DNA from 2 places in the Streptomyces sp. NPDC033180 genome. Region 1 is predicted to be linked to the other one. Evidence: riboswitches for the same ligand, from Rfam matches in the RefSeq annotation. Region 1 holds a riboswitch; the other holds the start of a gene.
What was found. Region 1 has a riboswitch for glycine ahead of gcvT (glycine cleavage system aminomethyltransferase GcvT). Riboswitches for the same ligand answer to the same signal wherever they lie in the genome.

Region 1 (7,786 bases):
CCCTGCCGGGCGGCCCCGACCCGGACCTCGGCCTCCGTGAGCTCGACGACCCCGACCACCCCCGGGTGGTCAGGGCCCGCAAGCGCCGCGACGACGTGCGGGTGTGGGCCACCGCGAGCGGCAGCGGGGTACTGGTGCTCGGGCGCGGACTCGCCGGGCGCTGGGAGGCGGCGATCGAGGTCGACGAGGACGTACGCCACCGGGGGCTCGGCCGGGCGCTCGCACGCGCGGCCCGGCACCTGGTGCCCGGCGCGGCGCCGGTGTGGGCCCAGCAGTCCCCGGGCAACGCCCGCAGCGTGCGCGCCTTCCAGGCGGCCGGCTACCGGCCGGTGGGCGCGGAGGCGTTGTTCATCGCTCGGTGAGGGCTGCCGGTGGCCTGCGGCCGTGGCCGGGGCTCAGCACTCGATGATGTTCACCGCGAGCCCGCCCCGAGCCGTCTCCTTGTACTTCACGCTCATGTCGGCGCCGGTGTCCTTCATGGTCTTGATGACCTTGTCGAGGGACACCTTGTGGCTGCCGTCGCCGCGCATCGCCATCTTCGCCGCGGTCACGGCCTTCACGGCCGCCATGCCGTTGCGCTCGATGCACGGGATCTGGACGAGGCCGCCGACCGGGTCGCAGGTGAGGCCGAGGTTGTGCTCCATGCCGATCTCGGCCGCGTTCTCGACCTGCTCGGGGGAGCCGCCGAGCACCTCGGCGAGGGCGCCCGCCGCCATCGAGCAGGCGGAGCCGACCTCGCCCTGGCAGCCGACCTCGGCGCCGGAGATCGAGGCGTTCTCCTTGAAGAGCATGCCGATCGCGCCGGCCGAGAGCAGGAAGCGGACCACGCCGTCCTCGTCGGCTCCGGGGATGAAGTTCATGTAGTAGTGCAGGACCGCCGGGATGATGCCCGCGGCGCCGTTCGTCGGGGCGGTCACGACCCGGCCGCCCGCGGCGTTCTCCTCGTTCACCGCCATCGCGTACAGCGTGATCCACTCCATGGAGCGTGCCAGCGGATCGCCCTCGGCACGCAGCTGCCGTGCGGAGTTGGCCGCGCGGCGGCGGACCTTGAGGCCGCCCGGCAGGATGCCCTCGCGGGACATGCCGCGCGAGACGCAGGACTGCATGACGCCCCAGATGTCGAGCAGACCCGAGCGGATCTCCTCCTCGGTGCGCCATGCCTTCTCGTTCTCCAGCATCAGCGCGGAGATGGACAGGCCGGTCTCCTCGGCCAGGCGCAGGAGCTCGTCGCCGGTGCGGAAGGGGTGTTTGAGGACCGTGTCGTCCGGCACGATCGGGTTCTCGCCGGCCACGGCGTCGTCGTCGACCACGAAGCCGCCGCCCACGGAGTAGTACGTCTTCTCCAGGACGAGGCCGCCCTCATGGTCGTACGCGAAGATCGTCATGCCGTTGGCGTGGTACGGCAGGGCCTTGCGGCGGTGCAGGACCAGGTCCTCGTCGAAGTCGAAGTCGATCTCGTGCATGCCGAGCAGGTTGAGGCGGCCGGTGCTCTTGATCTGCTCGACGCGGTCGTCGGCGAACTCCACGTCGACCGAGCGCGGGGACTCGCCCTCCAGGCCGAGCAGAACCGCCTTCGGGGTGCCATGGCCGTGGCCCGTCGCGCCGAGCGAGCCGTAGAGCTCGGCCCGTATCGCGGTGGTGTGGGCCATCAGGCCCTCGTTCTTGAGGCGGCTCGCGAAGATGCGGGCGGCGCGCATGGGACCGACCGTGTGGGAGCTGGACGGGCCGATGCCGATCGAGAACAGGTCGAAGACCGAGAGGGCCACGAGAAACTCCAATGGTGGTTGGTAGACGCCGTTGTCTGCCGGGGTGGTGCAGAGAACTACGAAAAGCTGCGATTGGCTGTGCGGGTAATGCGCGAACGCGGGGCATGAGCCGGGGCACCGCACTCACTGTCTTCACTGTCCAGTGTGCGCGGTGCCCCGAAGTTTCGTACGAAGGAAAGCGTACGAAACCGCTACAGGTTGGGGTACAGCGGGTGCTTGGCCGCCAAGGCCGACACGCGGGCCTTGAGCGACTCCGTGTCGACGTCGCCCGGCTTCAGCGCCTCGGCGATGACGTCGGCGACCTCGCGGAAGTCGTCCTCCTGGAAGCCACGGGTCGCGAGCGCGGGCGTACCGATCCGCAGGCCCGATGTGACCATCGGGGGGCGCGGGTCGTTCGGGACCGCGTTGCGGTTGACCGTGATCCCGACCTCGTGGAGGCGGTCCTCGGCCTGCTGGCCGTCCAGCTCGGAGTTGCGCAGGTCCACCAGGACCAGGTGCACGTCCGTGCCGCCGGACAGCACGTCCACGCCGACGGCCTTCGCGTCGTCCTGCACCAGGCGCTCGGCCAGGATGCGGGCGCCGTCCAGGGTGCGCTGCTGGCGCTCCTTGAACTCCTCGCTCGCCGCGACCTTGAAGGAGACGGCCTTGGCGGCGATCACGTGCTCCAGGGGGCCGCCCTGGAAGCCGGGGAAGACCGCGGAGTTCAGCTTCTTCGCGAACTCCTTGCTGCGGGCCAGGATGACGCCGCCGCGCGGGCCGCCGAGCGTCTTGTGCGTGGTGGAGGTGACCACGTCGGCGAACGGCACCGGGTTCGGGTGCAGACCGGCCGCGACGAGCCCGGCGAAGTGCGCCATGTCGACCCACAGGTACGCGCCGACCTCGTCGGCGATCCGGCGGAACTCCGCGAAGTCCAGCTGACGCGGGTAGGCCGACCAGCCCGCGATGATGACCTTCGGGTTGTTCTCCTTGGCCAGGCGCTCGACCTCGGCCATGTCCACCAGGCCGGCCTCGTCGACGTGGTAGGCGACCACGTTGAACTGCTTGCCGGAGAAGTTCAGGCGCATGCCGTGCGTGAGGTGGCCGCCGTGCGCCAGGTCCAGGCCGAGGATCGTGTCGCCGGGCTTGGCGATCGCGAAGAGAGCGGCCTGGTTGGCGGAGGCGCCGGAGTGCGGCTGGACGTTGGCGTACTCGGCGCCGAACAGGTCCTTGATCCGGTCGATCGCGATCTGCTCGGTGACGTCCACGTGCTCGCAGCCGCCGTAGTAGCGGCGGCCGGGGTAGCCCTCGGCGTACTTGTTCGTGAGGACGGTGCCCTGGGCCTCCATGACGGCGACCGGAGCGAAGTTCTCCGAGGCGATCATTTCCAGGGTGGACTGCTGGCGGTGGAGCTCGGCGTCGACGGCGGCGGCGACGTCCGGGTCCAGCTCGTGGAGAGGGGTGTTGAGAAGCGACATCACACGATCCCTATCGGTATGGGTCAGCCGGCGGTGAAGGCGGTGTACTCATCGGCGGAGAGCAGGTCGTCCGGCTCATCCGTGATGCGCACCTTGAACAGCCAACCGCCCTCGAACGGGGCGGAGTTGACCAGCGACGGGTCCTCGACGACGTCCTGGTTGGCGGCGACGATCTCGCCGGTCACCGGGGCGTAGAGGTCGCTGACCGACTTGGTCGACTCCAGCTCGCCGCAGGACTCGCCCGCGGTCACCGTGTCACCGACCTCGGGGAGCTGGGCGAAGACGACGTCACCGAGCGCGTTGGCCGCGTGCTCCGTGATGCCGACGGTCGCCACACCGTCCTCGGTGGCCGAGAGCCACTCGTGCTCCTTGCTGTACCGCAGCTGCTGGGGGTTGCTCATGACCTGAATTCTCCTGTACGCGGGGGAGTGCTGGTGAACGACGCTGTTGTGCGGGGTATCACTTCTGGCGCTTGTAGAACGGCAGCGCCACGACCGCGTACGGCTCGTGCGTGCCCCGGATGTCCACGCCGACACCCTCGGTACCGGGGGTCGCGTGCGCCGCGTCGACGTACGCGATGGCGATCGGCTTGCCGAGCGTCGGGGACGGGGCGCCGGAGGTGACCTCGCCGATGACCTTGCCGTCGGCGACCACGGAGAAGCCCGCGCGCGGGACGCGGCGGCCCTCGGCGATCAGGCCGACCAGCCCCCGCGGGGGAGCGGCCTCGGCGCGCTCGGCGGCGGCCGCGAGCGCCGCGCGCCCCACGAAGGTGTCGGACTGCGAGGTCTTCTCGAACTTGACGACCCGGCCGAGGCCCGCGTCGAAGGGCGTCAGGTCCGCGGTCAGCTCGTGCCCGTACAGCGGCATGCCCGCCTCAAGGCGGAGCGTGTCGCGGCAGGAGAGCCCGGCGGGGACCAGGCCGACGGGCTCGCCCGCCTCCATCAGCGCGCCCCACAGCTTCTCGGCGTCGCCGGGGGCGACGAACAGCTCGAAGCCGTCCTCGCCGGTGTAGCCCGTGCGGGCGATCAGCGCGGGCACGCCCGCGACCGTGCCCGGCAGGCCCGCGTAGTACTTCAGACCGTCCAGGTCCGCGTCCGTGAGTGATGTGAGGATGCCGGGGGACTCGGGACCCTGGACGGCGAGCAGGGCGTACGCGTCGCGGTCGTCGCGTACCTCCGCGTCGAAGCCGTCGGCGCGGGCGGTGAGCGCGTCGAGCACGACCTGGGCGTTCGAGGCGTTGGCGACCACCATGTACTCGGGGGCCTCGGTCTCGCCGAGCCGGTAGACGATCAGGTCGTCCAGGATGCCGCCGTCCTCGGCACAGATCATCGTGTAGCGGGCGCGGCCGACACCGATGGAGCCGATGTTGCCGACCAGCGCGAAGTTCAGGAAGTCCACGGCCTCGGGGCCGGCCACGGTGATCTCGCCCATGTGGGAGAGGTCGAAGAGACCGGCCTTCGTGCGCACGGCGATGTGCTCGTCGCGCTCGCTGCCGTAGCGGAGCGGCATGTCCCAGCCCGCGAAGTCGGTCATGGTCGCGCCGAGCGCGCGATGCACGGCATCGAGTGCGGTCAGACGGGGGGCGGTACTCATTCGTGGAACTCCCAGGGCATGACGGGCGAGGTCGATCCTCCCCATCTGTCATCGAAACCTGAGAGGTTCACCACGACCCGCTCGTACGTCCCGTACTGCTCGTACAGGGGGAGGGTCATGACTTGCACCTTGGGTGGAGCCGCACAGGCGGCCCGCTTTTCAGATGTGCCTCGCCCGCGCGGTACGGGGCCTGAGAGATTCAAGGGAGGGACTTGCTCCTTCGGCGCCCCGGCGCGTCGTACGACGGCTGCCGGGAACTCTCCCGCGCGGATTCAAACGGCCTGTATGGAGTTTGCGCGCACATCATTGCACGCGCCTACGTCACAGGGCAGTGCCAGTCCAGTAATGCCCTTGTGCCGCATTACCTTCTCTTTACACTTGCCGGGGAAGCTGCGGTAAGCAGGTACGTGACCAGCTATGGGGAGGCCGATCACGGTGCGCAGGACGAGCGTCTACGCGACCAACACAGGGGTGGCCCTGCCCAAACAGGCAGCCGCCCCCTCCAGGGAGGGCTGCGGCGCCCTGCCGGCGGCCGTCGTCCGCGACCTGCGGCAGCGGACCGGTCACAGCCCGCACCGCCTCACGTTCGGCGAGGGCGATCTGATCGTCGTCTCCGGGCTGCCCGGCAGCGGCAAGTCCACGCTGATGCGCAGAGCCGTCGCGGGCCCGCGCATCGACTCGCAGGACACCCGCGACCGCTGGGCCCGGCGCATGCCGAGCCTGCTGCCGTACGCGGTGTACCGCCCCCTGGTCCGCCTCGCGCACTATGCGGGCCTGCGCAGAGCCCTGCGCTCCGGCGAGGGCGTCGTGGTGCACGACTGCGGTACCCAGGCCTGGGTGCGCCGCTGGCTGGCCCGCGAGGCCGCGCGGCGCGGCACGACCCTGCACCTGTTGCTGCTCGACGTGCCGCCGGACACCGCCATAGAGGGGCAGCTCTCGCGCGGTCGCGGCGTGTCGCGGTACGCCTTCGCGCGGCACCGCAGAACGGTCGGCCGACTCGTCGGCGCCGCCGAGCGGGGCGACCTGCCGCGCGGCTGCGGCTCGGCCGTGCTCCTCGACCGGACGGCGGCCGGGGTGCTGCGGGGCATCGGCTTCGGACGCTGAGCCGCCCGCCGTGAGCCGCCCGCCGTGAGCCGTCCGTCACGAGCCGTCCGCCACGTTAGGGTCGTGCCGCAGGCAGAGCGGGACAGAGCAGGGGTTGGACAGATGGACATTCCGGCGCAGGCACACGCCCATCCCTACGGAGGATGGCCGGGCAACGAACTCGAAGAGGTACTCGCGGCATCCCTGGGCACGCCCGACGCACCCCACACATCTGCGGGGGCCCGCATCGTCGAGGTGCTCGGCCGCAGCCACGTCTGGGTCCCGCTGCCGAACGGCGGCGCCCCGGACAGCGGCACCCTGGACCTGCCCACGCTGGAGATCGAAGGCCAGGCCTACGTCCCCGTCTTCAGCTCCGAGCAGCAGTTCCAGCACGCCACCGGCGGCCGGATGGGCTGCACCGTGGCGCCCGCCGTGGAGTTCGCGCGCGGCCTGCCCCCGCAGCTGGGCATCGCAGTCAACCCGGACGGCACGGTCGGCGTGCCCCTGCCGCCGCCCGCCGTCGCCGAGCTCTGCCGCTCCGGGCGCACCCCGCTGGACGGCCCCGCGAGCGGCGGCCGCGTACGCCTCTTCGAACCGGACTGGCAGGAGGACCCGGTGGACTTCCTGTCCGCCGCCGCCCACGAGTTCGAGGCCACCGGGGTCGTCCTGAGCGCCCGCCGCTGCCTGGCGAGCGTCGAGGGCGACGCGCCCGCGCTGTTCATCGGCGTCGAACTGACCTCCTGGGAGGGCGACGCGCGCGACCTGCCGATGGAGGCGGTGGGGCGGGCGCTCGGCCGGGCCCCGGTGGCCTGGCCGGTGAACCTGGTGCTGCTGGACGTCGCCCAGGATCCGGTCGGCGACTGGATGCGCGAGCGGGTGCGGCCCTTCTTCGGCCGGGCTCCCGGACACGGGCACGGACACGGGCACGGACACGGGCACGGACAGGTGTAAGGACATGTGCAGGTCCGTGTGTGAGGGTGCCGTACGTCAAGTCGGCGTCAGGATCGCCGCTTAAGCTGGTTTCATGACCCGGGTCCGCCGGGTCGGCGGGTCGTAGGGTCATCGGGTCATCGCGAAGGGGCGGTTAAGGGTGAGTGCGTCGGGCACGGCTGCGGCCGGGCAGGTCGAGCACATGCTGCGCCAGGTGACGCCGGGGCGCTATGACGCCTACGAGGCGCTCCTGCGGGCGCTCGCCGCCGACCAGGTGTGGATGCTGCTCTGGCACGGCCAGGCCGGATCCCCCGACGCCCAGTACGGGAACATGGAGGTCGAGGGCCTCGGGTACGCGCCCTGCGTGACCTCCGCCCAGGAGCTCTCCGCCAGTGGCTGGAACCGCTCGTACGAAGTGGTCAGCGGACTCGACATCTCCCGCACCCTCTACCCCGACCACTACGGCCTCTGGCTCAACCCCCACGCCCCCGGCGGTGGCGTCGGCATCCCCTGGCTCGACCTGCGGCGCATCGCGTCGGGCCTCGACCTGCTGCCCGCGGGACCGCTCCGGCTCACCGAGCCGGCCATCGAGATCCCCCAGTTCTACGCCCTGCTCACGCAGAACGCGCACCGCACCCCCGCCGTCCGCTCACTGCGCCGCGCCTGGGTGCAGCCCGCGCTCGGCGCCCCGTACCTGGCCATCGGCCTCGATGTGTACGACACCTCGCCGGCCTCGGTCGACGGGGTGCGCACGATGATGCAGCAGTCGATCGCCGCCGTCCCCGACGGCCTGCCCGTGTCGACCGTCGCGATGTCCGACGGATACGACCCGGTCGCCATGTGGCTGCGCGCCAACGCCCGCCCGTTCTACGACCGCGAGGCCCAGCCGGCCCCGGCTCCCGCGGGCGGGTACGGCTACCCCGCGCAGTACTGAAGCAGCGCTCAACCAGTACTCAGGCA
Region 2 (7,786 bases), on a different contig from region 1:
CCCGGCTCGCGATCCGTTCGAGAACTTCCCCATTCAGCATTCTCGGCATGCCGTCGGGCCCCGCGAGATTCAACTCGATCTCCACACCCATCAGATTCTTGGGCCGATCGAACCGCTCCTCGTCCAACAGCCTCCGCAGCCCCGCCAGACACTCCTTGAGCTTGGTCCTGTACCGGTTCCGTTCGGCCAGATCAAACGTTCCCGCTACGACCTTCTCTCCCATCGAAGCGTCCCCTCCTCGGATGGGCAGCCAATGATCCGGCCGCTGTGTCTCGGTGGATGATGCCCTGCAATGTGATCGATAACGCCCCGCACATGCCCCCGGCCCAGTACGCTCTTTGCCAAGCCCGAGCGGCACATTCACCAGGCATGAGGTGCGCCGGCGAATCCTCGCACCGACGCCTGGTGAAAAACACCGATGAGAATCGGCCGTCCGCTTCTGCGAAGGGATCCGAGGTCAAACGTCTGGGCCCCATCCTGAATCGGGTTAAATCCCGCAAAATGGCGACCGAATAACGCCTTGCAGGCAATATCGGGTGCGGTTAGACGAAACACTGCCTGAACACGTGTCGTATAAACTCCGCGAACGAGGCAGAGAGTTGGCGCTCGCGGTCCCCTGCCCCCGCCCCTCTGTCCCCGGAGCAGACAGCGACGTCCGCACCTGTCCTCGTTCCACCGTGCCTGTCGAATGAGAGAGGCGACCCACCATGCCGCTGCAAGTCCCCCCGGCTCCCGCGCCCGCCCTGCGCAGCGTCCTCGCGGCACTCGGTTCACCCACCGCCGTGCGCGAAGCCCGCACCCCGTCCCTGCGCGCCGCACAGGGACCCACAAGCCCCGAACTCCCTTTGCCTGTGCATGTACTTGACCGGATCGCCCCGTCGGGCGACTCACCGACCCGACTCGCGGGGTGGCGCTTCCTGATCCGCTCCGGCGAACGAGCCGTCGCCGCCGCGGACACGATGCTGACGCCCGACGGGTGGACCTTCTCGCACTTCTTCGAAGGTCCGTACATTGCGTCCACCGAGCGCGCCCTTCGCCATGCCGAAGCGATGCCCATGCCGTACCAGCCACGATTGTTGTCCGTACCCGAGCTTTACATGCTGACACTCTGGCTGCACGGCGACTGCACCGCGGACGGTGCGGGCGGCCACCTCGCGCCCTCCGATGTCCTCGTGCCCCTGGCGCCCGCGCCACCCGGCATCGCGGCGCACCGCCCGCACCGCGCCGAGGAGCTCCTCAAGGTCCTCACGCATCGCATGACCCCGGCGCCGCTGCTCGGCTCGCCCGCCTGACCTCGCCGTACGTTCCCGTGCCCCGCCGCCGTCTCGGCCGCGGGGCTCGGCGCGTCGTGTGCCCATATGGACTAGCCCGGTATGACCACGCCGAACCACCCGAAGAGACAGTGCAGTTGGGCTGAACCGTCCGGGCGGGTGATACGTCATTAAGCAGTAAGGAGCGCTGCCGCTAAATCCCTGCGGATTGACGCCCGTAGGGCAACACTGGGACCGACCGACTAAACGGGGGGCGGCCATGAACACCGCATCGAGCCGCAAGGCAGACGTCACAGCCATCACATCGCAGCGAAAGAACCCTTCCATGTGCCAGCACCAACCACCGTGCCCGACAGCCGACTCCGCCGACCGGGAAGCCGCGCTCCTCATGGCGAGCCACCCGGAACAGGGCTGGAGCCTGCTGTGCAACGGCGTCCTCCTGTTCGAGGACACCGGTGAGCTGCTGCCGGACGGTCAGATCATCGCCCCGCATCGACCGCTGGGCACGGACAAGATCATGACCGCCGCCTGACGCGACGGCCGCACGGCACGGACAACAAAGGGGCCGACCCGGAGAGACACAACTCCGGACCGGCCCCCACGCATGTTCGGGACCCCGATATCAGTCCTCGTACGCATCCAGCGGCGGGCAGGAGCAGACCAGGTTCCGGTCGCCGTACGCCTGGTCGACACGGCGCACCGGCGGCCAGTACTTGTCCGCGGCCACCACGCCGGCCGGGAAGACGGCCTCCTCGCGGCTGTACGCGTGCTCCCACTCACCACCGAGCGCGGCGGCGGTGTGCGGGGCGTTGCGCAGCGGGTTGTCCTCGGCGGGCCAGTCACCGCCGACCTTCTCGATCTCCGCGCGAATGCTGATCATGGCCTCGCAGAACCGGTCGATCTCGACCAGGTCCTCGCTCTCGGTCGGCTCGATCATCAGCGTCCCCGCGACCGGGAACGACATGGTCGGCGCGTGGAAGCCGTAGTCGATGAGCCGCTTGGCGATGTCGTCGACGCTGACACCGGTCGCCTTGCTGAGCGGCCGCAGATCGATGATGCACTCGTGCGCGACGAGCCCGCCGGGGCCGGTGTAGAGCACCGGGTAGTGCGGCTCGAGGCGCTTGGCGATGTAGTTCGCAGAGAGCACCGCGACCTGTGTGGCTCGCTTGAGGCCCTCGCCGCCCATGAGCCGTACGTACGCCCAGGAGATCGGCAGGATTCCGGCCGAGCCCCACGGCGCGGCGGAGATCGGACCGACGCCCGTCTCGGGGCCCGCGGCGGGCTGCAGCGGGTGGTTGGGCAGGAACGGCGCGAGGTGCTCACGCACACCGACCGGGCCGACGCCGGGGCCACCGCCGCCGTGCGGGATGCAGAAGGTCTTGTGCAGGTTCAGGTGCGAGACGTCGCCACCGAACTTGCCGGGCTGGGCGAGGCCCACCAGGGCGTTGAGGTTCGCCCCGTCGACGTAGACCTGGCCGCCCGCCTCGTGCACCTGGGCGCAGATGTCGGCGACGTGCTCCTCGAACACACCGTGCGTCGACGGGTACGTGATCATCAGCACCGACAGCTCGTCGCGGTGCTTCTCGATCTTGGCGCGCAGGTCCTCGACGTCGATCTCGCCGTCGTCGCTGGTCTTCACGACGACGACCTTCATGCCGGCCATCACGGCGCTCGCGGCGTTGGTGCCGTGCGCGGAGGACGGGATGAGGCAGACGGTGCGCTGCTCGTCGCCGTTGGCGCGGTGGTAGCCGCGCACGGCGAGCAGTCCGGCCAGCTCGCCCTGCGAACCGGCGTTGGGCTGCAGCGAGACCTTGTCGTAACCGGTGACCTCGGCGAGCCGCTCCTCCAGCTCACGGATGAGCGTCAGATAGCCCTGCGCCTGCTGGGCGGGCGCGAAGGGGTGCAGCTGCCCGAACTCGGGCCAGGTGACCGGCTCCATCTCCGTGGTCGCGTTGAGCTTCATGGTGCAGGAGCCCAGCGGGATCATGCCCCGGTCGAGCGCGTAGTCGCGGTCGGCCAGCTTGCGCAGGTAGCGCAGCATCGCGGTCTCGGAGCGGTACTGGTGGAAGACGGGGTGTGTCAGGTACTCGTCGTCACGCAGCAGACCGGCCGGGAGCGAGTCCGCGGTCTCCGCGTCGAGCGCCTCGACGTCGCCCTCGACACCGAACGCGGTCCAGATCGCGGTCAGTTGCTTGCGCGTGGTGGTCTCGTCGCAGGCCAGCGAGACGTGGTCGGCGTCGATCTGGTGGATGTTGACGCCACCCTCGCGGGCGGCGGCCACGAGCTCGTCGGCCCTGCCGGGCACCCGCACGGTCAGGGTGTCGAAGTACGCGCCGTGCACGACCTCGACCCCGCCCGCGGTGAGTCCTGCGGCGAGCACGGTCGCGTAGCGGTGGGTACGCCGTGCGATGGCCTTGAGACCCTCGGGCCCGTGGTAGACCGCGTACATTCCGGCCATCACGGCGAGCAGCACCTGAGCGGTACAGATGTTGCTGGTGGCCTTCTCGCGGCGGATGTGCTGCTCGCGGGTCTGCAGCGCGAGCCGGTAGGCCTTGTTGCCGTCCGCGTCCACGGAGACACCGACGAGCCGCCCCGGCAGGCTGCGCGCGAACTTCTCGCGCACCGCCATGTAACCGGCGTGCGGGCCGCCGAAGCCCATCGGGACGCCGAAGCGCTGCGTGGTGCCGACGGCGATGTCGGCGCCGAGCTCACCCGGCGAGGTGAGCAGCGTCAGGGCCAGCAGGTCGGCGGCGACGGAGACGACGGCACCGAGCTCGTGCGCCTGCTCGATGAGGGGCTTTATGTCGCGTACGGCACCGGAGGCGCCGGGGTACTGGATCAGCACGCCGACGACACCGCGCTCGGCGACGTCGGCCGGGATGCCCTCGCTCAGATCGGCGACGACGACCTCGACACCGGTCGGCTCGGCGCGGGTCCGAATGACGGCGATCGTCTGCGGCAGCGCGTCCGCGTCGACGAGGAAGACACCGTTCTTGACCTTGCCCATACGCCGCGACAGGGCCATGGCCTCGGCGGCGGCCGTCCCCTCGTCGAGCAGCGAGGCACCGGAGGTGGGCAGCCCCGTCAGCTCGGCGACGACGGTCTGGAAGTTCAGCAGCGCCTCGAGACGCCCCTGGGAGATCTCGGGCTGGTACGGCGTGTAGGCGGTGTACCACGCCGGGTTCTCCATGACGTTCCGCAGAATCACGGGCGGCGTGAAGGTCCCGTAGTAACCGAGCCCGATCATGGAATCGAGAACCTGGTTACGGTCCGCGAGCGAGCGCAGCTCGGCGAGGACCTCGGCCTCGGTACGCGCCCCGGGCAGGTTCAGCGTCTCGGTGTTCTTGATCACATCCGGCACGGCGGCCGCGGTCAGCTCGTCGAGCGAGCCGTATCCGACCTGCGCGAGCATCTTGGCCCGTGCTTCCACGTCGGGACCGATGTGCCGCTGCTCGAAGGGAATGCCCTGTTCGAGCTGGGAGAGCGGGATGCGAGGGGTGGCGGTCATTGCGGAGGCCTCCTGGTCTGACGCGACCTGCGAGGGGCACCACGGCACGGGTACCCGGACGGCCTCCCCCTCTGTCATCTCAACCTGAGAGTTTCACCGGTCCATGCCCCGCGAGAGGCGTCGCACCGGCTTTCACCGTCGGTGAGGAAGGGGTCCGAACGTGCCCGCCCGACGCCCGCCCTACTTTCCAGAGTGACCTCGTCCGTGCGGTACGGGGGCCTGAGAGATTCCGGGGAGGAGTTGCTCCTTCGGCGCCTCCGGTGTCTTGACCGGAGAGCTCTCCCGCACGGGGTCAGCAGCCAAGCGCCAGCCTACCAGCGAGGACCACGGCCGATCCCTCGAGTGGCCGCCTGCCCCGAAGTGCTCTTTCGTAGTGATGACGAACGAACGAGGATGAGTTACGCCCCACTTCGACATGCCTCGACCAGTTGGAGGGCCCGTGCAGACCGATATCGATCCGCGCAACCTGATCGGCCGGAAGGCGTTCGACCGGAACGGGGCCAAGATCGGCACGATCGACGAGGTCTATCTCGACGACGCCACCGGCGCCCCGGAGTGGGCGGCCATACGCACGGGTCTGTTCAGCCGGGACACGTTCGTCCCCCTGGAGCCCAGCGAACTCACCAGCGACGGCACCCTGCGCATCCCGTTCGAACGCTCCCTGATCAAGGACGCCCCGGACTTCGGCGTCGGCCGCCACCTCTCCCCCGAACAGGAACTGCAGCTCTACCACCACTACGGCCTGGACATCACACCACCCGAGTCGTCTCCACCCCCGGACCAGGACTTCGGCAAGATCGCCGGCAAGGGAGAATCCTGACGGCCGGCATCACCGCCGCTCCCGCTCCTCAGGAGACGCCACCAGGGGCAGCGGCTCCGCGGGTTCCAGGGCCGGATCATCCGTACGGAAGGTCCGCACCCGCCCCGGCGCCGACGACTCCGGCGTCTCGAAGCGCACCGTGACCCGCCCCAGGCCACTGCCCTGCACCCATCCGTGCCCGTACTCGGCATGCCGCACATCGTGCCCGGCGGCCCACCGCCGCTCGGCCGGCACGACCGGCTCCTCCACCGTCTCGCCCACGGGCTTCTCTGCGAGATCCTCGGCCCGCTCCGCCTCGGCCTCACGCTGCGTCTCCTGGACCTGCTCGGCCTCGGCCTCGGCCTGAGCCTGGGCTTGGGCCTGGGCGAAGAGGTCCTCCTGCGTGTAGTCCGCGAGCCCCGTGACCCCCACCCCGAGGAGCCGCACGCCTCCGGTGGTGTCCACGGACTCCAGGAGCCGCGCGGCGGCCTCCCGCACCACCCCGGGGTCGTCCGTCGGCCCACGCAGCGTCTCGGAGCGCGTCAGCGTCGAGAAATCGAACCGCCGCACCTTGATGACGATGGTCCGCCCCGAGTGCCCCGCGGCCCGCAGCCGCTCCACACACCGGTCGGCGAGCCGCGCGACCTCGCCCCTGACCCGTACCCGGTCATGGATGTCCACGTCATACGTGTCCTCGACGCTGACCGACTTGGATTCCCGCTCCGCCACCACGGGCCGCTCGTCCCGTGCGAGCGCCATCGCGTACAGCGCGCTCCCGTGCGACTTCCCGAGGAGCCGTACGAGCTCGTCCTCGCCGGCCTCCGCGATCTCCCCCACGGTCGTGATCCCGCCCCGCCGCAGATGGTCGCCGGTGGCCGGGCCCACACCGGGCAGGGTCCGGACCGGCATCGGCGCCAGGAGCTCCCGCTCGGTCCCGGGCACTATCAGCCGCAGGCCGTCCGGCTTGGCCTCCTCCGAGGCGATCTTCGCCAGCATCTTGGACGCGGCGAGCCCGACCGACCCCGCGAGCCCCGTCACCGCCTTGATGTCCGCGCGCAGCCGCTCGCCCACCACCAGCGCGGACGCCTGGTCGTCGGCCACCCCTCCCGCCTCCAGATCGACGAAGGCCTCATCCAGGCTGAGCGGCTCCACCAGCGGCGACAGCTCCCGCAGCAGCGTCATCACCTGGTCGCTGATCTCGCGATAGAGGCCGAAGCGCGGCACCAGATAGGCGGCGTTGGGAGCCAGCCGCCGCGCCTGCCCCATGGGCATCGCCGAGTGCACCCCGAACTTCCGCGCTTCGTACGAGGCCGTGGCCACCACGCCTCGCGGCCCGAGCCCGCCCACGACCACGGCTTTCCCGCGCAGACTCGGCTTCGCGGCCTGCTCGGCAGACGCGTAGAAGGCATCCATGTCGAGATGCAGAATCGTGGGCGCGGTTCTCACACCTCTGATGCTGCCCTACGCCACTGACAACGCCCCCGCACCCAAGGCGGCCGGCGACGGTCGTGGCCGCCTCACACGGCCCTGTTGCGCCGCCTGGCCAGCTCGTCGGCGGGGTTCTGCCGCACCAGCGTCTCGCCGGTGTCGATCCGCTCCCCGTGCAGCTGCGAAAGCGCGGCTTGCACGTCCCGCCACACGACACCCACCGCGATCCCGAAGACCCCCTGGCCACCCTGGAGCAGTTCGTGGACCTCGTCGGGCGACGTGCACTCGTAGACCGTCGCGCCGTCGCTCATGAGCGTCATCCGCTCCAGGTCCTGAAAACCGCGGTCCCGCAGGTGCTGGACCGTGGTCCGGATGTTCTGCAGGGACACGCCGGTGTCGAGGAACCGCTTCACGATCTTGAGAACGACGACGTCCCGGAAACTGTAGAGCCGCTGGGTCCCCGATCCACCCGCGGACCGCACACTGGGCTCCACCAGACCCGTACGGGCCCAGTAGTCGAGTTGTCGATACGTGATGCCGGCGGCCGCGCACGCGGTCGGCCCCCGGTAACCGATCTGTTCCTGTTCGGACTGTCCGGACGTGGCGTCCCCGCTCCCCTGAACCGCCATCGGCCTCTTCGGAGAGTGACCGGCCGCGCTGCTCTGAAGCGGATACGGCCCGCCCATCGCCGTACCGTCGCCGCTGCTTCTCACGCCGACCTCCGTCCTTGACCTGCCTTCACGACGGTAGGCAGTCGCCAGGGGCTCGTCAACGATCGCC

Region 2: another riboswitch for glycine. It lies ahead of gcvP (aminomethyl-transferring glycine dehydrogenase); the one in region 1 lies ahead of gcvT (glycine cleavage system aminomethyltransferase GcvT).

The regions. Positions count from the first base shown of each region.
Region 1 covers NZ_JBVIPU010000011.1:40,316-48,101, forward strand. Annotated here, with positions in the region: gene ACZ5WE_RS26435 (N-acetyltransferase) at 1-362, shown strand, start outside; gene ACZ5WE_RS26440 (L-serine ammonia-lyase) at 396-1,766, opposite strand; gene glyA (serine hydroxymethyltransferase) at 1,958-3,220, opposite strand; gene gcvH (glycine cleavage system protein GcvH) at 3,244-3,621, opposite strand; gene gcvT (glycine cleavage system aminomethyltransferase GcvT) at 3,680-4,813, opposite strand; glycine riboswitch at 4,849-4,982, opposite strand; glycine riboswitch at 4,983-5,088, opposite strand; gene ACZ5WE_RS26460 (AAA family ATPase) at 5,243-5,917, shown strand; gene ACZ5WE_RS26465 (enhanced serine sensitivity protein SseB) at 6,020-6,847, shown strand; gene ACZ5WE_RS26470 (enhanced serine sensitivity protein SseB C-terminal domain-containing protein) at 6,987-7,760, shown strand.
Region 2 covers NZ_JBVIPU010000013.1:8,113-15,898, reverse strand. Annotated here, with positions in the region: gene ACZ5WE_RS28780 (glutamate-cysteine ligase family protein) at 1-223, opposite strand, end outside; gene ACZ5WE_RS28775 (hypothetical protein) at 708-1,292, shown strand; gene ACZ5WE_RS28770 (DUF5999 family protein) at 1,597-1,803, shown strand; gene gcvP (aminomethyl-transferring glycine dehydrogenase) at 1,894-4,779, opposite strand; glycine riboswitch at 4,977-5,074, opposite strand; gene ACZ5WE_RS28760 (PRC-barrel domain-containing protein) at 5,219-5,599, shown strand; gene ACZ5WE_RS28755 (DNA polymerase IV) at 5,609-7,024, opposite strand; gene ACZ5WE_RS28750 (MerR family transcriptional regulator) at 7,096-7,719, opposite strand.